2 regions of the Hahella sp. NBU794 genome follow, and region 1 is predicted to be linked to the other one. Evidence: riboswitches for the same ligand, from Rfam matches in the RefSeq annotation. Region 1 holds a riboswitch; the other holds the start of a gene.

The links. A riboswitch is a leader RNA that binds a small molecule or an ion and turns the genes downstream of it on or off. The one in region 1 is predicted to bind thiamine pyrophosphate.
Region 2: another riboswitch for thiamine pyrophosphate. It lies ahead of thiB (thiamine ABC transporter substrate binding subunit); the one in region 1 lies ahead of thiC (phosphomethylpyrimidine synthase ThiC).

Annotation. Positions count from the first base shown of each region.
Region 1 covers NZ_CP192738.1:151,654-163,875, forward strand. The annotation lists gene ACQYWX_RS00655 (hypothetical protein) at 205-570, shown strand; gene ACQYWX_RS00660 (DUF4105 domain-containing protein) at 583-2,409, shown strand; TPP riboswitch at 2,492-2,598, shown strand; gene thiC (phosphomethylpyrimidine synthase ThiC) at 2,708-4,624, shown strand; gene thiO (glycine oxidase ThiO) at 4,614-5,678, shown strand; gene thiS (sulfur carrier protein ThiS) at 5,668-5,877, shown strand; gene ACQYWX_RS00680 (thiazole synthase) at 5,925-6,716, shown strand; gene thiE (thiamine phosphate synthase) at 6,768-8,231, shown strand; gene ACQYWX_RS00690 (DUF1330 domain-containing protein) at 8,299-8,706, shown strand; gene ACQYWX_RS00695 (substrate-binding periplasmic protein) at 8,806-9,603, shown strand; gene ACQYWX_RS00700 (ABC transporter ATP-binding protein) at 9,644-11,449, opposite strand; gene ACQYWX_RS00705 (hypothetical protein) at 11,647-12,222, opposite strand, start outside.
Region 2 covers NZ_CP192738.1:5,267,231-5,279,452, forward strand. The annotation lists gene ACQYWX_RS22920 (sensor histidine kinase) at 1-1,688, shown strand, start outside; gene ACQYWX_RS22925 (hypothetical protein) at 1,685-2,170, opposite strand; gene ACQYWX_RS22930 (phosphotransferase) at 2,225-3,049, opposite strand; gene ACQYWX_RS22935 (GNAT family N-acetyltransferase) at 3,114-3,674, opposite strand; TPP riboswitch at 3,792-3,930, shown strand; gene thiB (thiamine ABC transporter substrate binding subunit) at 3,983-4,999, shown strand; gene ACQYWX_RS22945 (thiamine/thiamine pyrophosphate ABC transporter permease ThiP) at 5,061-6,632, shown strand; gene ACQYWX_RS22950 (ATP-binding cassette domain-containing protein) at 6,625-7,242, shown strand; gene ACQYWX_RS22955 (tRNA-queuosine alpha-mannosyltransferase domain-containing protein) at 7,261-8,322, opposite strand; gene ACQYWX_RS22960 (ABC transporter ATP-binding protein) at 8,654-9,277, shown strand; gene ACQYWX_RS22965 (ABC transporter permease) at 9,299-10,096, shown strand; gene ACQYWX_RS22970 (GNAT family N-acetyltransferase) at 10,247-10,681, shown strand; gene ACQYWX_RS22975 (alpha/beta hydrolase) at 10,690-11,370, shown strand; gene tpx (thiol peroxidase) at 11,439-11,936, opposite strand; gene ACQYWX_RS22985 (hypothetical protein) at 12,150-12,222, shown strand, end outside.

The sequences.
Region 1 (12,222 bases):
CGACTAACCGGAAATGCCGAAAAGCGGGCTTGGTAAGCCTGATTGGCCGATAAAATGCATCTTTAAATCAATGAATTAACTAAACATATACAAAGCTGATGCTTAAAGGTGAGAACTTAACCTATTCCCAAAAAAGCAAGTTATGTATACTGCCCGCCCCTTTTAAATGGGGTTAGGAAAAAGAAAAGTTTTAGAGGAATTAAAATGTTAGTTAAGGCAGTAAAGGCAATCGCTCTTACCTCAATGGTTTTCTCAGCAGGTTGCGCATCTATCCTGAACGAAGACACTCAGAAAGTTAATGTATTGTCCACGAGCGGAGAGAAGTTCTCCGGTACTATCGACGGCGTTCCTTTTGAAGGTCCTGGCGTTGTTGAAGTAAAGCGTGCGAACAGAGACAAAGTCATCGTTGTGGACTCATCTGAGTGCGCCAAAGAAACCGTGATGACTAAAAGTGTAGATCCGATATTTTTCGTGAATGTTCTGTCTGGCGGTGCTTTTGGTTCCACCACTGACTACTCAACTGAGAAAATGTGGAAATACCAAGATTCAATCACTGTTAGCTGTAAATAATTATTTTTCGCGATGAAAAATACTTTTAAGGGAGGCTTAATCGCTTCCCTTTTTTTAGCATCATCTGTATTCGCCGCGTCTGTTAAAGAGGTGGTTGACCTCGCCTTAGAAAAAGAGCTTTATCAGGACCCTGCCTGGAAGTCGCTGATTCACTTTCAAGATGGCAATACGAAAGTTAATGATAATTCTTTTATACTGTCCGGATCAGACTTTAATCCTAAGAACGAGCTTGTACTTACCATAAACTATTTATTGAATAGTTCAGGAGATAGTCAGGCAATATGCCGCTTTCCTGCTCGCTACTATTGGCTTGGCGAGAAACTGTCGATAGATACTGCTAATTTAGAAAATTGTTCTGGCCTGAAAGAATATATTAGTCGCGCTCCAATTGATGATATAGATCTTGTCTATTCATCTGAAAATCTGTCGCAGCCATCAAGTATGATGGGACATATATTGCTAAAGATTTCCGGAAAGAATGATGAAGGGCGCATAGTCGAGCATGGCGTTTCCTTTTTTACTGAAGTGAAAGGCGTTAACGTTCCTAAAATAATGTTTGATAGCCTGGTGGTGGGTAAACCTGGTTATTTTGCGCTAACGCCATACTCTGACAAGCTGGATCAGTATCTAAGGCGTGAACAGAGAAATGTCTGGGAATATCGCCTGGATTCAACTGAGTTCCAAAGGAAATTAATTCAGTACCACATATGGGAATTAAAGCAGACAAAACTGGATTACTTTTTTCACGACTATAACTGCGCAACGCTAACCAGTTTTATGGTTTCTTTTATTGATCCCAGCGTATTGAACATGGATGGTCTATGGATGACGCCGCTTGATGTAGTGAAGCAGGCGCATCAGGCGGGAATTATTGACCACGTTTCAGTATTGCCGTCAAACCGATGGAAAATTCGCATGCTGGAGGAGAGTCTTCCTCGTAGCGTGGCCGATAGCGTCAAGAAGTCAGTTGAGCATAATGAAATTAATGACCTTCCTGATTCGGATAACCCAGAGCAAGATTTTCTTATGCTTCAGCTTGCTGGTTATTACACTGATTACCTGCATGAAACAGACCTAATTGATGCGCGCTCTTGGCGTAATCTAACGGATAAAGTGGAGCAGAGAAAAGCGAGGCAAGAGGAAGTCTACGAAATAGATATTTCGGAATATAAGAACCCTGTAAAAACGCCAAAGGACAGCCAGTTGTATAGCGGTTTAGCGTTAATCGGTGATGAGGCATTCATTAGAGTAGGCTTTTTGCCTGCATCTCATGGCATCGAAGACGATAATCGGCAGTTTTTCAGTGAAAATGAACTGAAGCTCGGGGATCTTTCTTTCCTGGTCTCGCCTGAAGATGGGAAAGTTAAACTGGATAGGTTTCAGTTATATTCAGTCTCATCTCTGATCCCTTGGGATAGCTTCACGGGAGGCCTGTCTGGCCGCCTGGAAGTTGGGCTGGAGCAGCATTATGACGAACATATACGTCGACATAGCGCAGCCAATATCAGCGGAGGTCTCGGAATGACCTTTGCCTTAGACAGAGATATGAGCGTTTACTTCCTTGCGATGGGCGGGTACGGGTTTGGAGATGGAACTTCTTATTTGTACCTCAATCCAGAAGCAGGAATGATCATCAATGAAGTATACGACATGAAATCCATCATCTCTTATCAGACAGTATGGAATCAGCTTGACTCAGGCGAGGCCTACCACTCTTTCAATCTGAAGCAGTCAAAGTTCATTGGCGATGACTATGCAATCTTTCTTGACTATGAGCGGCGTTGGAGCAGTTCTTATTCCAGTGATGGCGTAGAAGCCGTATTTAAATATTATTTTTAGTCGATGGAACGACTTCTCTCCCTAACGCGTGTTGGGTCACGTCCACTTGCCATCCACCCGCCACCAAGCCTAAACTAATCGGCACATCTTGTCGGGGTGCCTGGAGTAACAGGCTGAGACCACAACACAGTGGGGCCCGTAGAACCTGATCTGGTTAGTACCAGCGTAGGAAACAAGTAGTTCATCAAAAGTTCTTAGCGGCGCTCCATCATTGTGACGCGGGCCCGATTGCAGACCAAGACGTTGATGCCCTCTCTCCTCCCTGGTGCTACCCCATACAACCAACTAGGAGAGTACTGTGGGCGGCACAATCGATATCAATAAAATCAGCAAACTCAGTGAGTCGGCGCAGGTGGATGCGCTGTCCACGCAACCGTTTCCCGCTTCCCAAAAAATCTATGCTGAAGGCAGTCGTCCCGACATCCGGGTGGCGATGCGCGAAATCACGCTGACGCCGACGCCCTTGCAGGATGGCGCTACGGAACAGAACCCACCGCTGCGGGTATATGATACTTCCGGTCCCTACACGGACCCCGCTGTCGAGATCGACGTGCGACGCGGTTTGCCACGTATGCGCGAAGCCTGGATCAATGAGCGCGGCGACACGGAACATCTTCACGGCTCGTCTTCGTTTTACGCCAAAAGCCGGGAACAAAATCTGTCCCTAGACAATCTGCGTTTCGAACACCGTCACGCTCCCCGTAAGGCGCGCGCCGGGGGCAACGTCAGCCAGCTGCATTACGCCCGTAAAGGCATTATTACGCCGGAGATGGAATACATCGCCATCCGTGAAAATCTGGCTCTGGAGCAGGCGGAAATTGAGAACGCCATGGGCAGCCAGCATCCCGGCATGAACTTTGGCGCCAACACGCCCCGTTACATCACCCCGGAGTTCGTGCGTCAGGAAGTGGCGGCGGGACGGGCGGTGATTCCCTGTAACATCAATCACCCTGAAGCGGAGCCGATGATCATCGGCCGCAATTTTCATGTGAAAGTGAACGCCAATATCGGCAATTCTGCTGTGACCTCGTCTATCGAAGAAGAGGTGGAGAAGCTGGTGTGGGCGACCCGTTGGGGCGCGGATACGGTGATGGATTTATCCACGGGTAAAAATATTCACGAAACCCGTGAGTGGATCATCCGCAACAGCCCGGTTCCTATCGGCACAGTGCCGATTTATCAGGCGCTGGAGAAAGTCGACGGCGTCGCTGAAGACCTCAATTGGGAAGTGTTCCGCGACACCCTGATTGAGCAGGCGGAGCAGGGGGTGGATTACTTCACCATTCACGCCGGCGTGCTGTTGCGTTATGTGCCCATGACCGCCAAGCGTCTGACCGGCATCGTCTCGCGCGGCGGCTCCATCATGGCGAAGTGGTGTCTGGCGCATCACAAGGAAAATTTCCTCTATACCCACTTTGAAGAAATCTGCGAGATCATGAAAGCCTATGACGTCAGCTTTTCGCTGGGAGACGGACTGCGTCCCGGCTGCATCGCCGACGCCAATGACGAGGCGCAATTCAGTGAGCTGCGCACATTGGGCGAACTCACTGAGATCGCCTGGAAGCATGATGTGCAGACCATCATTGAGGGCCCTGGCCATGTGCCCATGCACATGATCAAGGAAAACATGGAAGAGCAGCTCAAGCACTGCAAAGAAGCGCCCTTCTACACGCTGGGGCCGCTGATCACGGATATTTCTCCAGGCTACGACCATTTCAGCTCTGGCATCGGCGCCGCCATGATCGGCTGGTACGGTTGCGCCATGTTGTGTTACGTGACTCCCAAAGAGCATCTGGGGCTGCCCAACAAGGACGACGTCAAACAAGGGCTGATCGCCTACAAGATCGCCGCCCATGCGGCGGATCTGGCGAAAGGCCACCCGGGGTCGCAGCTGCGGGATAACGCCATGTCCAAGGCGCGTTTCGAATTTCGCTGGGAAGATCAGTTCAATATCGCCCTGGACCCGGACACCGCCCGTGCGTATCACGACGAAACCCTACCCAAAGAAGGTCATAAACTGGCGCACTTCTGCTCCATGTGCGGACCCAAATTCTGCTCCATGAAAATCACTCAGGATGTACGCGATTATTCCGCCAAACTGGAGGCGGAGAAGGCGCAGGCTGAGGGCGCGTCGCAGCAGGAAGCGGAGCAGGGCATGCAGGAGATGTCGCAGAAGTACAAAGACGCGGGGCGGCGTCTGTATCATGAAATCTAAGCTGCGTATCGGCATCGCCGGCGGCGGTCTGCTCGGGCGCTTGTGCGCCTGGCGGCTGGCGCTGCTGTACCATGAGGTCACTCTGTTTGACGCTGGAGACTTCGAGCGGCCCGGCGGCGCCTGCTGGACCGCGGCAGGCATGATTTCGCCTCTGAGCGAGCTGGTGTCCGCAGAGCCAGAGGTGTACCACATGGGCATGCGCAGCCTGGATATCTGGCCCCGATGGATCGCCGAGCTGGAGCGTCAAACCGGCATGTCGGCCAGCTATCGTCAGGCGGGCTCGGTGGTGGTGGCGCACCCGCTGGATAAGGCGGAGCTGGCGCAGTTTCAGCGTGACCTCAACGCCAAACTTCCCGCCGACGAAGCCTTGCAATGGCTGGATCGAGAGGGCGTCGCCAGGTTGGAGCCGGGGCTGGCGGATCATTTTGAGCAGGGCCTTTACCTGCCTTCGGAAGCCGACGTAAACAGTCGCCTGTTGCTCAACGCGCTGCTCGCCGCGCTGCGACAAGGCGGCGTTCGCCTGGTTTCCGACACGCTGGTGGAGTGCTCCGCACACCGTATGCATTGGAGCAGCGGCAGCGAGCGTTTTGACTGGGTCATCGACGTACGCGGCCTGGGCGCCAGTCGCAATATGACGGGACTGCGCGGCGTGCGCGGAGAGGTCATGATCATTGAAACTTCCGAAGTCAGCCTGAACCGTCCTGTTCGTCTGATGCATCCCCGCTATAAGTTATATGCGGTTCCGCGCTTGAATGGCCAGATCATTATCGGCGCCACGGAAATTGAAAGCGCGGATATGTCGCCGATCAGTTTGCAATCCACGCTGGAGCTGAGCAGCGCTCTGTATGCGTTGAATCCGGCATTCGCGGAGGCGAGGGTGGTGGAGACCAGCGTCAACTGTCGTCCGGCGTTGCCGGATAACCTGCCCAGGGTGACGCGAGAGCCGGGGCTGATCTGCGCCAATGGTTTGTATCGCCATGGCTATCTGTTGGGGCCGGTGGTGGTCGGGCAGGTGCTGGACCAATTTCACAGCGAGAAACAATATGCCGCCTGAAATCGAAATTACGTTGAATGGCGAACCTACCCAGGTGCGCGACGACGCCCTATCTGAAGTGCTACAGACATGCGGCTATGCGGGCGTAGGTTTCGCCGTCGCCATCAATGGCGAGTTCGTGCCGCGCTCCGCTTACGCGCAAACCAAAGTGAGCGCAGGAGATCTGGTGGATGTGGTGGCCCCGGTGGCGGGTGGCTGACGCGCCTTGAAACAAGTACAGGTGGCCATCGCCACCGGAGGTAAATCGTGGATAAGCTGTCTCTGTATGGAGAAACTTTTGCGAGTCGTCTGCTGATCGGTTCGGCGTTGTACCCGTCGCCGGCCATCATGCTGGAGGCGGTGCGCGCCAGCGGCGCCGAGATCATTACATTGTCCCTGCGGCGACAGAATCCGGCGCACCAGGACGGCAAAGTCATTTGGGACTACATCCGCTCCAGCGGCTGTAAACTGCTGCCCAATACCGCAGGCTGTAAGTCGGCGAAAGAGGCGGTGACGCTGGCGGAAATGTCCCGGGAAATCTTTCAGACGGACTGGCTGAAACTGGAGGTTATTGGCGACGATTACAGCCTGCAACCGGACCCTTATGGACTGGTGGACGCCGCGAAAGAATTGAGCAAACGGGGCTTCAAAGTGCTGCCCTACTGCACGGAAGATCTGGTGTTGTGTCGCCGCTTGCTGGATGCAGGCTGTGAGGCGCTGATGCCCTGGGGCGCGCCGATAGGCACCGGTCAGGGATTGCTGAACAAATACAACCTGCGCATGTTGCGGGAACGTTTGCCGGATACCCCGATGATTATCGACGCGGGTCTGGGTGCGCCCTCCCATGCGGCGGAAGCGATGGAGATGGGCTTTGACGCTGTGCTGTTGAACACGGCGGTCGCTAAGGCCCATGACCCAGTCGCTATGGGCGGCGCATTCAAAATGGCGGTGGAAGCCGGTCGCGCCGGCTACAACGCCGGCCTGATGCTGGCGCGGCAGACCGCCAGCCCCAGCACGCCCACCATCGGCATGCCTTTTTGGCAGCGGCAGTCGCAATGAGCCTTGCCTTACGCCACGTTTGCTTGATCGCTTTGAGAGATAACCGCCACCATGACTGACCCGAAGCCGAAAGTATGGATCATCGCCGCCTCAGACAGCGCGGGCGCCTCCGGAGTGCAGGCGGATCTCGCCACCTTGCACGGGCTGGATGTCCATGGCGGCGCTGCAATCACTGCCGTTACCGCACAAAATTCGCAGGAGGTTGTCAGCATCAATCCCGTTTCCGCATCAGCGTTACGAGACCAGTTGCAGACCCTGCGTGCGGACGGCGATGCAGCGGCGATTAAGATGGGTCTGCTGGCCGATGCGGAACAGGTAGAGGTACTACGGGAGTTTTTGCGCGACTTCCCCGGGTTGGTGGTGCTTGATCCGGTGTTGGGCAGCACGACTGGCGCTCATTTCGGCCTTGCGGTGGCGGCCTTGAAAACGCTGCTTCCTCATGTCGATGTGGTGACGCCGAATATTCCAGAAGCGGAGCAGTTAGTGGACATGCGCATCAGCGGGCCGCCGGATATGCTGTCCGCCGCTGGTCGGCTGCGTGAGCTTGGCGCCAAAGGCGTCTGGCTCAAAGGTGGTCATTCGGCGCAAGACGGACCCTGTCTGGATTTGGTGTGGGTGTCGGAGCAACCCTGCTGGTTTGCGCAACCGCGCCTGTCTGTACGTCATAGCCGCGGCACGGGCTGCACGCTCGCCAGCGCATTGGCGGCTTTTGTCGCTCGGGGAGAAGCGCTGACGGATGCGGCGGCGTTGGCCAGCGCTTATGTGAGACAGGGGTTGCGTCAGGGTTACGCCATTGGCCCTGGACCCGGCCCCATTGCGCGCCTGGGCTGGCCGACACAGATGACGGATTTTCCCAGAATTGTCGATCGCCTGGACTGGCTGGATTATTCCGCTTTTCCCGATTGCGGCGAATCGCCTTTGGGATTGTATCCGGTGGTGGACTCGGTGGAGTGGCTGCGTAAGTTATTGCCGCTAGGGATTGATACCTGTCAGTTGCGCATTAAGAGCGATGACCTGAGGTTGTTGGATACGGCTATCAAAGATGCGGCGGAACTAGGTCGGCAATACGGCTGTCGCCTGTTTATCAACGACCACTGGCGTTTTGCGATCAAACATGGCGCTTATGGCGTGCACTTGGGCCAGGAGGATATTGCTGACGCTGATCTGGACGCTATCCGCGATGCCGGTTTGCGCCTGGGCGTGAGTACGCATGGCGACTTTGAGTGGGCCCGCGCGGCGTCGATAAAGCCCAGCTACATCGCCATAGGAGCGATTTTTCCGACGCAAACCAAGGAAGTGCGCATTGTCGGTCTGGAGAAGCTGTCCCGCTGGGTTAGGTTACTCAACCATAACTATCCACTTACCGCCATCGGCGGCATAAATCTTGGTAATATCGAAGCGGTCCTGAGCACCGGCGTCAGCTCTGTAGCGGTAGTGTCCGCGATTACCCAGGCGCAGGATTTTCGTGAAGCCGTGGCGAACCTGAACCGCAAACTTTTGAAAGGAGCGGAATAACGCGGCATTATGCTGACCCAGTGCGACACAGGTCGATGGAAGCCTATGATTTAATGGAGAAAAAACGATGGCCTCGATTAATCCTGACTGGGAAGAACTTGCCGAATTGATAGCCCGGATGCCAGCAGATCAGCCCGTTGTAATGCTGAACCTGCTGAAGTTTCATGAGGTCGCCGCCTATGCGGACGCCTCCGTCCATTGCAGTGGTAGAGAAGCCTACGCCACCTACTCACAAACCGCGCTGCAGAAAGTGCGCGAAGTCGGCGGCGAGTTGCTGTGGATGGGACGGGCCCAGGCGTCTGTGATCGCGCCAGCGGGAGAGACATGGGATGAGGTTCTGTTGGTGCGTTATCCCTCCATCCAGGCATTTCGCCGCATGTTGTCCATGCCTGACTATCAAGCCTGCGTCATTCACCGCACCGCCGCTTTGGCTGACTCCCGTCTGATCGCCACCACGGAGCATGATCCACAATGAAATTGCGGAGGTCGTCGGGAGATAAATTGAACAATTTGTGTTCAGGGTCAATACTAAAAACGCCTGAAATGGAAAATCACAGTATTCGGGATCAATGCAATGACCCTTTCTAGCGGCGAATACAGTCGGAGAACTGGCGTTCTGGGCATACTGTTATGCTTGGCGCTCACCAGTGCGGCGCTCGCTGATTGTGATCGTCCACTATCCGTTGGCTGGGAGTCCTGGCGTCCGTACATGTACAAGAACGAGGAAGGGCGCCTGAGCGGTCTGGACATTGAGCTGATTCAGGCGGTGGCGGATCGAATGGGGTGTCAGCTGGAGTTTTCCGAAATCCCGTTCAAGCGGCATCTCCTGCAATTACGTCAGGGTAAAATTGATCTCGCCACCTCGGTGCAAAAGACGGCGGCGCGAGAAGAATATGCATGGTTCTCACAGACCTATCGCACCTCCGCCTCCAATCTGATTATCCGCCGCGAAGACGCCGACCGTTACCACTTCAAATCCTTCAAGGAAATGACCCAGAGCCGTTTCAGGCTGGGCGTGACGCGGGGTTATTTCTACGGCGATGACGTCAACAAGTACATCGAGAAAGAAGATGGACAGCTACATGTCGAAGACGTGGTGTCTGACGAACTGAACTTGATGAAGCTGCTGGCCAGGCGGGTGGACGGCATCTTCGCCGACCCCATCGTGATCTACAGTCTGGCCAGAGATATCGGCAGGAAAGACGAGATTGCGGTGCACCCTCTGGGCCTGGTTTCCGACACGTTTTACATCATGGGGAGTAAGGCTTCGGTATCGCCGAAAACTATGGAAAACCTGAATCAGGCATTGCAGAGCTTGCAACAGAGCGGCGAATTCGACGCTATCGTTAATCGCTATCTGGAGGGAAGCTAAGGCGTCTCAGCATGGACGCCTTAACTTTCTTACGACTTCCTCAGGAGAACACCGTCTCCACTTCCGCTTCGCCGCCGGTCTGCACCTGCCATTGCGACCAGTACATACCCTTGCGCTCCAGCAACTGGCGATGGCCGCCTTGCTCCACCACCTTGCCGTGATCGACCACTACGATATTATCCGCGTGGACAATCGTTGAAAGACGGTGAGCGATCATCACTACCGTGCGGCCATGGGCGATGTGTTTCAGCGAGCGCTGAATCGCCGCTTCGGTCTCGTTATCAACGGCGCTGGTGGCCTCATCAAGCACCAGAATCGGTGGATCTTTCAACAGCGCGCGCGCCAAAGACAAGCGCTGGCGTTGGCCGCCGGATAGTTTGACGCCGCGTTCGCCGACAGCCGTATCCAGACCTTCAGGCAGACGCGCGATGAACTCCCAGGCTTCCGCCGTTTTGGCTGCGGAGATGATCTCCTCTTCGCTGGCGGTGGGACGGCCATAGGCGATGTTGTCGCGAATGCTGCCTTCGAACAGGAACACATCCTGACTGACCAGACCAATGGCGCCGCGAAGCTCCTTGAGAGGCAGCTGTTCGATAGGCACGCCGTCCACCAGAATCGAGCCCTGCTTAGGTCTGTAAAAGCGCAGCAGCAACTTGATCAGCGTCGACTTGCCAGACCCGGTGGCGCCGACCAACGCCAGGGTGGCGCCGGCTTTGACCTGCAAGTTGACGTTTTCCACGCCGCCCGCGCCAGCGGAGTATTCGAAGCTGACATTCTGGAAGTCCACTTCGCCGCGCACAGGCTGCGGCAAGGAGCGCGAACCTTCATCGCGTACGTCGATGGGGGTTTCTATCACGCCCAGGATGCGTCGGGTGCTGGCCATGGCGCGCTCAAACAGATCCACGGTTTGCGCCAGATTGGTCAACGGCCACAGCAGACGCTGGGTCAGGAACACCAGCACGCCATAAGCGCCGGCGTTGAGTTCGCCGGACAAGGCCTGCATACCGCCCACGGTGAAGGTGGCGAGAAAGCCCGCCAGAATCGCCATCCGAATAACCGGAATGAAAGCGGAGCTGACTGCGATCGCTTTGCGGTTGGCCTGAACATAGGCGTCGCTGGCTTCGCGCAGGCGTTCGGATTCCTGCGCTTCCGCGGTAAAACTCTTGATCGTGGCGATGCCGCCAATGTTATTAGCCAGACGGGACGCCAGCCCGCCCACTTTCTCACGCACGTCTGCGTACAGAGGATTGGCCCGCTTCAGGAAGAAGAATGCGCCCCAGATAATGATAGGAATCGGGGTAAAGGCCAGCATGGCGATAAAGGGAGATATCGCCAGGAAGACGCCGCCGACGGCCACTACCGTGACGAAAACCTGAATCAGGTTATTGGCGCCGCCATCGAGGAAGCGCTCCAACTGGTTGACGTCGTCATTGATGATGGAGACGAGCTGTCCGGAGCTGCGCGACTCGAAGAACGCCATATCCAGACGCTGGACATGGTCATAGGCGTCCTGTCTGAGATCCGCCTGCAATACCTGACCCAGGTTACGCCACATGATCAAGTGGAGGTATTCGAAAATGGACTCGCCGGCCCAAATGAAAAACGTCAAAACCCCTAACGCAAGGATTTGCTGCTGTGGGGTGTTGAATCCCATCGCGGCGACGAAACTCTGCTCTTTGTTCACCACGACGTCGATGGCGATACCGATGAGGATTTCTGGAGCGATGTCGAAGAGCTTGTTGATGATTGAACACGAACCGGCGGCGATGATGCGTCGCCGGTAGCCACGAGCGTAGCGCAGCAGGCTCAGCAGCGCCTGAAAGCTGGACTGGGATTGCGAGGCCATAGGATTCCTTGTGTACAGACTGGAAGGGACGCGCCGCGCGCGGCGCGACAGACTCATCAGCCTATCCTGTGCCGGCGTAAATGCAAGTGGTAATTATTCTAATGAAGACAAGAAGATGGCGCTTAACGCCGGAGGGCATATTCAGGACGAAAAAAAACCGGAGACCATGCTCCGGTTTTCGTACGCCGCGGTAGGGATCAGGCTTTGTTGGTCGCGCTTTTGCGGTTCAGTAAGAAGGCGCAGAAAGCGATCGCCAGCAGCGCTGGTACGCCGGGTTCGCTGACCGGTACGGACTCGGTTTCCAGCTTCAGTTTGATGTTGCCGCCGTTATAGCCCTTGTTGGAGTAGCCGAACAGAAAGTCGATGCCGTCATTGGCGGTGATCAGGCTGCCGCCCAGAGCGAACAGGTCGTTGGCTGCGTTCAATGCAGTCAGCGCAGCGCCGTTCAGTACGATGTCGATGTAGCTGTAGTTGCTGCTCCAGGATACGCGGGTAGCGCCGAACAACTCACCGGAACCCAGGTCATTGTATGCGTTAACGCCGCCAAAGCCGGACAGCAAGGTGCTGATATCGGTGTTCACGTCAAACAGGGCGAACCACTCGGAATAATCGTTGGATTCGTAACCGTTGCATGGGTTGAAAATGCTCAAAGTGGCGGACACGATGGAGCCTTCCACTTCGCTCATGTCAAAGGCGAAGAAGTTGTTGTGCTTCTTGTCCGTGTAATAGTTAGTGTTGCTCGGCGAATGATAACCGTTGGACTTATACCAGCC
Region 2 (12,222 bases), 1.8 Mb from region 1:
AACAACGCGCTGAACACTTGTTGCAGGACTTTTCCGAGGCATCCGGCATCTACGACCAAGTTCGCTGGCTGGGCCCAGACGGCAGTGAATTAGTGCGCGTGGAAATGTTCGGCGCTCAAGCAATACGCATTCCTGACGAACAGTTGCAGAAAAAAAGCCAGCGCTACTACTTCACCTCCGGCATGGCCTTGAAGTCGGATGAAATTTACTTTTCTCCGCTGGACCTTAATGTCGAACACGGCTCCATCCAGATTCCCCATAACCCCGTTCTACGCGCAGTGACGCCCATTCACAATGATCAAGGCGAGCATAACGGTCTGGTGGTGCTGAACTACAAAGCCAATCTGATGCTGCAGGCTCTGCGCAATTTACACTTGCCCGCCAGCCTGCGCCTGCACTTGCTGAACTCCGATGGCTACTGGCTGTTGAGCGATAATCCCAAAGAAGAATGGGGATTTATGTTCAAGCGCACCGAATCGCGCTTTGGCGTTCGCCATCCTGAAGGCTGGGAACGCATCGCCAAGGCAAACTACGGTACCTTCACAGATGACGATGGACTCTGGCTGTTCACCACATTCTCGCCCACCTCAAACCAGAATAAGGATGATCAATACTGGAAGCTGGTGGTGAATGTGGACCCAGCCGCCGTCTCTGCGCTGCAGCGGGAGGCGCTTGCGACCACGCTGGGGGTGATCATCGGGCTTTGGGTGATTCTGTTTTTGGTCGCCATCCGCATCGCCAGAGCCGACGCCTTAAGAGACTCGCTTAATACACAGCTTAGCGCACGCAGCGGCGAGCTGGAGCATTCCAACACACTGCTGAAAGAGTCACTGGATAATTTGATGCAAACTCAGGACGAGCTGGTGCGGGCGGAAAAGCTGTCATCCCTGGGAATGATGGTGGCCGGTGTGGCCCATGAACTGAATACCCCCATCGGAGCCTCGCTGGTAACGCTGTCCTCCATGCAACGACAGGCGGAAGAATTAAAAGAAGCCTTCGCACGCGGTCTGCGCCGCTCCGATATGAACGACTACTTCACCCGCTTCGAACAAGGCTCCGCCATCATCCTCAGCAACCTCAATCGCTCGGCGCAACTGGTGCATAGCTTTAAACAGCTCGCCACGGACCGCGCCGGAGCCGAACGCAGGGTATTCTCGCTGAAAGGACTGATTGAGGACATGCTGCTGACCACCTGGCTGCGCATTCACAAAAGAGAGCACCAACTGGTGACGGACATCGACGCCGGGCTGGAGCTGGACAGTTACCCCGGAGCCTTAAGCCAAGTGCTGGAAAATCTGGTCAACAACGCCATGAAACATGCCTTTCAAGATACGCCGCAGGGCAGAGTCTGGCTAACCGCTCAGCGCCGCGATGATCAGATTGCGGAAATAGAAGTCCGCGACAACGGCGCCGGCATCCCCCCGGAAATCCTGCCCAAAGTCTTCGACCCCTTCTTCACCACCAAACGCAACCAGGGCGGCACCGGCCTGGGACTGCACCTGACGCACCAACTGGTCACCAACGTATTGGGCGGAACCATCAACATATCCAGCGCCGTCGGACACGGCTGCGTCGTCAAAATAGAACTACCGCTACATGCGCCCGCCACAGAAGAGCGCGATGTAGAACAAAAAGAAGAAGAGAAAGAAGCCGACACTGGAACTCGTGATGCGTCTATAACTTATTAGAGTCGATATCCAGCGAAACGCTTCCAGTTATTCAGGGGGATTGCGGAGCTTCCAACCATTATTTCCCCGTGATGCAAACCAAACTTTCCGCCGCTCTCTATCAGACTAATCAACGGATCAAATATATCTGGGTAGGCTAAAGCCACGTCTCGACCTTCATCGCCTCCTTCGCTCCACTCCAAGTAGCACTCACATGAGCGTCGCACGTAAGCATTTTTAACAAGGTCAGCATCTTCCGCTATCGCCATGAACTCCACCATCGCATCAGCAGATTGATCGCCGCTTATCACTAAAATTTTCACCGGCTTAAAAAATGGCGAGGATAAATCCAGTCCAAGCTCATTCGACATCACCGCAACCCGTCGCAAGTACTCGGCTATCCATTGCGCATGACTTTCAGGATCACCTGACGCCAGCCAATTGATGCGCTTAAGTCTATTCAGGCTATCGAACAATACGTGTCCGTATTTGCTGTTGGGCATGTCTTAGTCTGTGGGTCGGTTTGCTTTGGCGAGACTCCAAAAGAATAGTATCAATCACCCGGTTTGTTCTTCTCTCACTGCAAACCAAAGTTGTTCCAGGAGTTGATTGATATGCGCGGCAAGATGCAGTCGTTTTTCGATTTCCTTTGCGCTCAAGTTGGCGCAAACGGGCAAAGCGTATAAATCATCTGCTTCAAGATCGTGGTGTTGCAGGAGCGAGGCCATGTCCAGCCAGGGCCAGCCCAGGCCGGCATATTCCCAGTCCAGCACGATCAGCTGTCCTTGATCCAGACACAGGTTGCCTGAGTGCAGATCATGGTGGGTCAGCGCCATTGCGTCGTTGGGAATAGCGGAAAACGCATCTTCAAGTTGCTGCAGATAAGCCTGATGCGCAGCCGCAGCGGCGCGCTCCTGTAGACGACCTCGATAGAGCGCCATCAGGGCCTGGTAATCGAATGCAGGACCTTCCGTGATGCGCTGCAGATCTGCGACGAACGCCAGTAACTGCTCGACGGTCTGTTGCGAGGCGACGTACTGATCACCGGCTTCGGTCAGGCTGGCGCCATGATGCGTCATCAACAGCCAACCTTCCCGCCACGCGTTACAGAGCACTCGCGGCGCCCAGCGAGCGCCCTGGATCAGTCGCAGCACATCCGCCTCAAGTCGCCGGTCAACGCCAAAGGCGCGTAACAAGCTGGCGTTGATACGCAGCACCAAATCGCCTTGCGGACCCTGCGCTCGAAACAACATATTGCTGTGTCCTGACGCCAGCATGAGTCGCCAGTCCATCCCCGCCCCCAGAAAGGCGTCAGCCGCCCGCAGCCGCTCCGCAACAAACGGGCGTTGTGTGGGCTCTTCTGACTGTGGGGTATCGCTCATGCCGTGCTCATTATTTAAGGGTGTGAAAGGTTTATGGGTGTAAAAGGTTTATGGAGGCGACAGGTTAATGGGTAGTCCAGTTTCCCGCCGCAATTCTCGCGTACACGCAGGTGTTACGAAACTGTCCCTGGTTATCCATGCGCTCGTTGCGCAACACGCCTTCAAGCTGAAATCCTGCGCGCTCCGCCAGTTTGCGACTGCTGAGATTGCGTTCGTCCGTGGTCAGATAAACCCGGCTGGCGGCCAGCTCAAGCAACGCGTACTCCGCCAACGCCTTTACGCCCTCCGTCATATAACCGGCGCCTTGCAGGCGCGCCGAGCCCCAATAGCCCACCTCATGATGACGCAAAGCGGCGTTGGCCTTACGCAAACCGCACACTCCCGCCAACGCGCCATCTTCCTTGCGCAGCAGCATCAGATTCACTTCTTCCTCCAGCAGATAGCGAGCGTATGCCTGCCGACACCAGCGGGCGGTCTCCTCTACGCTCGGCGGCGGCGTCATCCAGTCCAGCCAGGGTTGTAGCTGATCCAGAGATTCTATGATTGTCTGGTTTAGCGCCGGACCGTCTTCCGGACTCACCACCCGCAACGTTAAACGCTCGGTTTCCATCTTTGTAAACGCCATCCTGTCTTGACTCCTTGTTAAGGTTTACTCGCATTACGCCAGCGCAGACAGAGTTTCCTCACTGCAAAATATCCTGCGTCCGCGTAGATTGTCCCATCGCTTTTGGTTAGAATCCGGGCAGTCTCATCGGGGCGCCTGACTCCACTGCGTTTATTCGACGCGCCATTGCGCATGAATGCGCGCCAGTCAGGCTGAGAGTGTACCCGTAGAACCTGATCCAGTTAATGCTGGCGTAGGAAATGAGGCCGGCTAATCCGCTTTCTGGATAAGGCCGCCGCTTCCGCGCCTCGCTGTTTAGAGGAGCCTCCATGTACAACCTGTTTCACACTGCATCCGTATCTCGCGTCGCCCGTACGCTTATCGCCGCGTCTATCGCGACCTTCGCCACCAGCGCCAGCGCGGCGGAAGAGCTGACGGTCTACACCTACGACTCCTTCATCAGCGAATGGGGACCCGGTCCCGCGCTGGAAAAAAGCTTCGAAGCCGCCTGTCAGTGCGATCTTAAATTCGTCGCCCTGGAAGACGGGGTCAGCATTCTTAACCGGCTGCGCATCGAAGGCAAGAACGCCAAAGCGGATGTGGTGCTGGGTCTGGACACCGGATTGATAGAAGAAACCCGCAAAGAAGGTCTGGTGCAGCCGCACTCAGTCGCCTTCGACGCCCTGACGCCAGTGCTGAAATGGAGCGATAAAGACTTCGTACCTTTCGATTACGGCTATTTCTCATTTATCTACGACAGCCAGAAAATCAAGCAGCCGGCGCAATCTCTGCAAGAACTGGTGAACTCCTCCGCCTCGGTGATTTATCAGGACCCGCGCACCAGCACGCCGGGACAGGGCATGATGATGTGGATGAAGAGCGCATATGGCGATCAGGCGGAAAACGCCTGGAAACAGTTGGCGCAACATACCGTCACCGTCACCAAAGGCTGGTGGGAAGCCTACAGCATGTTCCTGGAAGGCGACGCGGATTACGTACTCAGCTACAGCACGTCTCCCGCCTATCACCAGGTGGCGGAGGACAAATCGCAATACAAGGCGGCGCTGTTCAGCGAAGGCCATGTGATGCAAGTGGAAGTCGCCGCCATCGCGGCGAATAGCGAGAAGAAGGCGCTGGCCAATCGCTTCCTTGAATTTCTGATTTCTCAGGAAGCGCAGGAAGTCATCCCGGTGACAAACTGGATGCTGCCGGTCCGCAAGGGGGTCAAACTGCCCAGCGCTTTCGATACGCTGATTCAGCCCAAGCCCATTGAGTTGACGCCGGAGTACATCGCGGCGAACCGTAAAACATGGATCAAGGAATGGCGCAGCGCCGTCGCTCAATAAGCGCCGCCATCTCTATTTGTTGTTTTAACTGGTCGGCTTTTTCCATGCAGGTTGTACTTTGATGAAGCTGAGCGCATTCACCTCAGGCAAATGGGCCGGCTGGCCCGCCCTGGGTTTGGTCGCCGCCGCAACGGCCCTGGCCTTCGGCGGCCTGATTGGGTTCAATCGCAGCGAGTTCGACTGGAGCTATTTCAGCGATCCCTACTTTCTCGCGATCCTGCGCTTCACTCTGTTGCAGGCGACGTTGAGCGCTGCGTTGTCGGTCGTCCTGGCCTGGCCGATGGCCTTGGCGCTCAGTTATCTCAAGGACAGCACGCACAAGCGCGCGTTTCTCAGTCTGTGCGTGCTCTGTTTCGTGATGCCGACGCTGATCGTGATCACCGGCATTATCAGTCTGCTGGGTCGCTCCGGCAGTCTCAGTCCATTATTGGGAGACGACTGGAACCTGTATGGCCTGAGCGGCATCCTGATCGCGCATATCTACCTTAATCTGCCCTTTGCGGTGCGCACCCTGTATTTGCGTCTGCAGTCCATTCCCGACGCCAGCTGGCGTCTGGCGCGCCAGCTCAAGTTCACCCGCGCGCAGCGTTTCCGGCGACTGGAGTGGGCCGCAGCGCACAGCGCCACCTGGCTATTGCTGGGTTTTATCTTCGTCATTTGCTTCAACAGCTTCGCCGTAGTGCTCGCGCTGGGCGGCGGCCCCAAGGCCACCACCCTGGAAGTGGCCATTTATCAGGCGTTGAAATACGACTTCAATATCTCTGAAGCCCTGGCGCTGGCCTGGGTGCAGCTACTAATCGCCGGCTCCGCGTTTCTGCTGGTGTCGTTCTGCGGCAAAGTGTCCTGGCTCAGTCCCGCCTCAGCGCCAGCGCAACTGCGTCCGCCGGCGACGCGTCTTGAACAGTTGGCGTATCGCCTGCTCTACGCCTGCGGCTGGCTGTTTTTACTGGCGCCGCTGCTGGCGCTGACGCCGCGGGTAATCCATAGCGGCGTGGATATGGAATTCTGGCGTTCTCTAAGCCGTCCTTTGCTGATCACACTTGGCCTGGGCGTCGTTTCGACGGTGTTGTCGATCAGCCTCGCCTACAGCGCCCTGCGCCCCTATCGCCGCGCTCGCATGCAACAATCCCCCGCCGCGCTGTGGCTGGACTGGCTCACCTCGCATTCGCTGGCGGTGCCCGCCATGGTGCTGTCCGTTGGACTGTTTGTGTTGCTATTGCCGCACCTGGACCTGGATCATTGGGGCATCTGGCTGGTGGCGGCGATTAATGGGTTGATCACCGTTCCTTTCGCGGCATCGCAACTGAAGCCCGCGCTATTGAACTTCGACAGCCAATACCACCGCTTGTCTCTTTCCTTGAAACTGACTTCCCGGGAGCGCCGACGCATTGAGTGGAGCTATATGGCGCCGGCCATTCGCACCGCCGCCGCCTTTGTCGGTATGCTGGCCATGGGAGACGTGGCGATTTACTCTATTTTCGGCAACCAGGACTTCGTTACCCTGCCCTGGCTGATTTATGGTTACGCCAGCACTTATCGCCTGGACGAAGCCTCACTGGCCTCCATGGTGTTCCTGGGCGTCTGCGGCCTGCTGATTTTTTATCTGGAGAAACAATCCCCCCGTCATGCTTGAAATTCGCGCACTTCAAATTAAACGGGGCGCCCGCACCCTGCATTACGATCTGCAAGTCGCCCAAGGGGAAATCATCGCCCTGCAAGGTGTCAGCGGCGTGGGGAAATCCACCTTGCTGGAGGCCATCGCAGGCTTTGTCGCGCTGGAGGCAGGACACCTGTCGTGGGAAGACAAGGATCTCACCCACACGCCGCCGGAGCAGCGACCAGTCGCCATGTTGTTTCAGGACTACAACCTGTTCGAACACCTCACTATCATGGCGAATTTGAAGCTGGGGGTGGACGTTGCAATGCACTCCGAAATCCCCGCCCAGGCCCAGGCTTTGGGAATCGCCGACCAGCTGGACAAACTTCCCGGCCGCCTCTCAGGGGGACAGCGTCAGCGAGCCGCTTTGCTGCGCACAATGCTGCGGCCAGAGCCGCTGATTCTACTGGACGAACCCTTTTCAGAGTTGGATGCGGACACCCGTCGCCTCGCGACAGAGTGGACCCGCACGATGGCGGAGCGATTCGGCAAAACTCTGCTGATGGTCACTCATCAAAGCGAGGACGTCAGCCGGCTTGCGCACCGCGCGATTCATCTCGACAACGCGGAGACAGGCGCCGTTTAGGCAATCTCTTGTGAGCCATCACCGTCGATCCGCGGTCTTGCTCAACACATCTGCATAAACGCCGCGCAACGCGCCCCACGCGTACTCGCTCATATCGCAAGGGCTCGCGGATGGGGCGTCCAGCAACAAATCAACGGCTTCATCAATATCCTGATAGCGGCGACTCTGCGGAAACAGTTCAGGATAACTCAGGCGATCCGGCGTCACTGGCGCGCAACCGAGCGCCGCCGCCTCCATCATCGCCAGTCCCTGAAACTCATGCTGCGCAGTGGATAGCGCCGCATGGGCGCGACTCAGCCAGCGCCAGTAGGCTTCGCGACTTTCCGCGAAATCATCGAATAGCAGATGCGCAGTGAATTCTTCCTGCAGATGGCTCCAGGCGGGAGGCGCTTGTCTGAAGCGACGTCCGAGCAAGACGAGCTGAAAGTCATGGGTCCGCGCCCGCAGCCGCCGCAAAATCATCAGCAAGTCATCCACGCCTTTGTCATATTCCACCCGATGATTCCAGGCGATGGTCAACGGCTGATCGCCGTTTTCCTCGCGCGGAAAGCGCAATAGTTCGTCTTCCAATGGAACGGGAATCACTTGGCTTTTATCGCGAATACGGCGACACAACTCTGCGTCCACTGCATCCGGCAAGCGGGCGATCAGACTCTCCAGGCCGGCGAGAAAAGATTCCAGATTGAACGTCGTGTTGAACAGCACACGGTCGGCGGCCAGTGCGGCGTAGATATTCACCATGGCCGGATCGATACTGTCGTGCTGTTCCCCGGAACAGGGGTAGGCCAGTTGATTCTCGTGAAAATAGACCAGCAATGGCGTCGCCGCCAGATTCGGATACAGCCCGCGCAGGGTGGCGACGTCCGCCATGGAAGTGGCTACGATCAGGTCATACGCCCCTCGCAGCGCTTCGTCTTCATACAGGCTCCAACTGATCGGCGCCCCGCGAATGCGCCAGCGAAAGAAGCGAGGCGGCAGGCTGAGCGAAACCCAATCGTGTTCAGGAAACGCATTGAGCAAACCTTGTCGCCAACGTTTATGGCTGTCTACATCGTAGGCGGATAGCAGCAGTATTTTCATGAGTGATCCGTATTCTGGATGTGAGCGGCCGCGCGACGTTTCAACACCAGGTTATAAACATGTCATGATCGTCACCATGTTAATAACAATCAGGGAGTTAGAAAACGTCTGTAAATGGCCTAAAAAAACCGTCCATCATTCCACAAAGTTTTACGGGCGTTCTACGAATTTTGCGATAGACTTTTATTGAGCGGCGCAATTAAAAGCGACCCTAGCGGAGCACTTCCACCCCGTCGCCAATGAGGCGCCGCAAGCTGTAAGCGAACAATTTCCCCTGGCCTGATTTTCAGCAGACCTTCGTGATACTCACGGACGTGAGCAGGTTGACGCAATGCCGCTGTTGTCGCTTAGAGACCTAGCCATAGGCTCTCTCAAACCTTTCTCCAATCACCTTTACGAGGGTGACTGCGTCGCTCTGAGCGGCCCTTCCGGCTGTGGTAAAAGCCTGCTGTTACGGGCTATCGCCGATCTGGACCCGCATTCTGGAACCTGTTTCCTGCGCGGAGAAGCCTGCGACCAGATTCCAGCGCCGGAGTGGCGGCGCAGGGTGATGCTCACCCCCAGCGAATGCCGCTGGTGGCTGCCTACCGTGGGAGAGCATATGCCCGCCGGCATGCCGTCTTCCTGGTACGAAAAAGCCGGTTTCAATCCTGATGTGGCGGGCTGGGAAGCGAGCCGTCTCTCCAGTGGCGAACGTCAACGCCTGGGCCTGATCCGCACCCTGTCGCGCGAGCCTGCCGTCGCGCTGCTGGATGAGCCGAGCGCCAATCTGGACAATCGTAATCGTGAGCGCGTCGAGCGGATGCTGACCGCCTATCTGGCGGAGCCTGGCCGGGCGATCTGTCTGGTCAGCCACGATCAGGAGCAATGTCTGCGTCTGGCCAATCGCTTCTGGAATATCATTGACGATAAAGTGAGAGAGCTGAGCGAACTCACTCCCACTTTCCAAGTTTAAGCGCCATTTTTAGGCTGCATGATGAGCATTATTCATTTAAGCATCTGGGACCTGGGCTTATGCGCACTGCTGGTGTGCAGTCTGGCCTGGATCAACTGGCGACAGGCGCCGGACCTCAGCTCAGGCATACTGATCGGCGTCGCGCGCCTGACGATACAACTGAGCTTGATCGGTATGGCGCTGAAGTTTCTGTTCGCCCAGACTTCGCTGCCCTGGGTGCTTATGGTCTGCCTGTTTATGGCCGCCATGGCGGGACGGGAAGTCGGCGCGCGACAAGAACACAGATTCACGGAAGGCTGGACTTTCCGCATCGGTCTGTTCGCCATGACGGCGAGTTCCTATTCCATGATATTGATTGTCCTGCTGGCGCTTATCCAACCGGAGCCCTGGTATAAACCGCAATACGCCATTCCTCTGCTGGGCATGATTCTCGGCAACACCCTGAACGGCGTGTCACTGTGCCTCGATCGTCTCACCGCCGGGGCCAGAAACCAGAAAGATCTCATTGAAGGCCGCCTTATGCTCGGCGAACCCGCCGAAGAAGCGATTCAAGACCAACGCCGACAGGCCTTGCATGCGGGTATGACGCCGGCCATCAATGGCATGGCCACCGCAGGCGTCGTCAGCCTTCCCGGAATGATGACGGGGCAGATCCTCGCGGGCAGTCCGCCGGAAACCGCCGTCGCCTATCAGATCATGATATTCCTGATGATTGTCGCAGCCACCGGCTTTGGAACCTGGATCGCCAACCGCCTGGCCATCTGGCGTCTGTTCGACGAGCGCCACCGTTTGCGCCTGGATCGGCTGGCGTTGAAATGAGCTGCGCCCGTTGTCATCAGAACGTCATCGCTCAAAGCCAAGATCGGCCACAGTTCTTTACGCCCCCGTTTCAGGCTATATTAGACGCACAACCAGCCGTCAGACGCCCGGCTCGGGCCAGACTCCAACCTAGCGAATCCGACTACGCCTATGCTGACAATCGATATCAGAGCGGCCTCTTGCGCCGACGCAACTCCCATCTCCCATTTAATGACGCAATTGGGTTACGCCGTCTCACCTCAGGAAACGTCAGATAGAATCGCCCTGATCGCCGAGCGAGGCGGCGAAACCTTCATCGCAGAAAAAGACGGCGTCGCCGTCGGCTGCATTCAAGCCAGTATGGACGTTCGACTGGCTGAAGGATGCTTCGGCGAGATTATCAGTCTGGTCGTAGACGAAAACGGACGCGGTTTAAGCGTGGGCAAACAATTAGTGATGGCGGCGGCTGAGTGGCTGCAGGCGCGTGGTTGCGAACGACTGCGCGTGCGTTGCAACGCCGTGCGGCTGGAAGCGCTGGAGTTTTATGGCAAACTTGGCTTCGAACATATGAAACAACAATCCATCCTGGAAAAAAGCATCGGTTAATCTATCACGTGACTATCCTAGCCCCCACTCAGGCACTACTGCCTCATATTGAAATTGAACCCAATAAACCCGCGGACGCCGCCTTCATCATGCTGCACGGCCTCGGCGCCGACGGTAACGACTTCGCCCCCATCGTGCCGGAGCTGCGTCTGCCCGAAGACATGGCGGTACGCTTCATCTTTCCCCATGCGCCGTCTATCCCGGTCACGATCAATGGCGGTTACGTCATGCCGGCCTGGTATGACATTCTGGAAATGAACATAGAACGCAAAGTGGACGAGGCGCACTTACAAGCATCCGCCAACGCGGTGCGCGCATTAGTGGACAGAGAGATCGAGCGCGGCATAGACAGTCGCCGCATTATCGTAGCGGGATTTTCCCAGGGCGGAGCAGTCGCCTATCAGACCGCATTGACCTACCCTAAACCACTGGCGGGCCTGATGGGGCTTTCCACGTATCTGGCCACCGTCGCCAGTCTGAAGCCTGACCCGGCGAACCGCGACATTCCCATCCGTATTTGTCATGGAACGGTGGATTCTGTCGTGCCGGAGAGTCTGGGACGGGCCGCCCTCGGCCATCTGCAGACAATGGGATATGCGCCGGAGTACAGCACTTACCCGATGGATCACAGTGTGTGTCTGGAAGAGATCCACGATATTTCGGCGTGGATTCAGAAAGTACTGGCTTAATCTTTGAACCGGCGCGCTAAACGCGCCGGTCTCGTTTACCTCAGGCGTTCACACGCCTTACCAGCAGCTTAGAGCGCAGCCAGCGCCGCTTCATAATCTGGCTCGTCGGCGATTTCCGCTACTTGCTCGTTATGCAGCACCTTACCGGATTCGTCGATAACCACAACCGCCCGTGACAGCAGCCCTTTCAGAGGACCGGTCATCACCGTTACACCATAACGATCACCGAACTCGGCATTGCGAAATACAGAGCCGTTATCCACATTTTGCAAACCTTCCGCGCCGCAGAAACGCGCCATGGCGAATGGCAGGTCGGCGGAAACGCACAGCACGGCTGTGTTGTCTTTCTTGCTTGCTTTCTCGTTGAACTTGCGAACGGACGTGGCGCAAGTCGGCGTGTCCACACTGGGAAAAATATTCAGCACCAGGCGCTTGCCGGCGTAATCCTTCAGCGTCGCCTCGGACAGATCAGGTTTGACCAGAGTAAAATCCGGCGCGCTGGAGCCCACGGCAGGCAGGTCGCCTTTGGTTTCAACCGGATTGCCTTTTAAGGTGATAGAAGCCATGTTTTATCCTTTTCGACAGGTAAGTAATTGAACGGGAATCCCTGAATCCAGCGGGAAGGCAGGGCCGCCTACAAAGCTAGCACAAATCCCATTGCGGAGAGATGAAATCTTGGCAAGCAGCGCCCAGGCATATGAGAAGCGATTGTAGCCTTATGGCAGGCTGAAAAATGGCCTATTCAGTTTAGTCCCGTCGATCCGCTATGCTAGCGCCCTATGAAAAATAAAATACTCTCTCTTACACAAACATCCGTATTGCTTGGCGCTGCTGCGTTCAGTTCGCACAGTC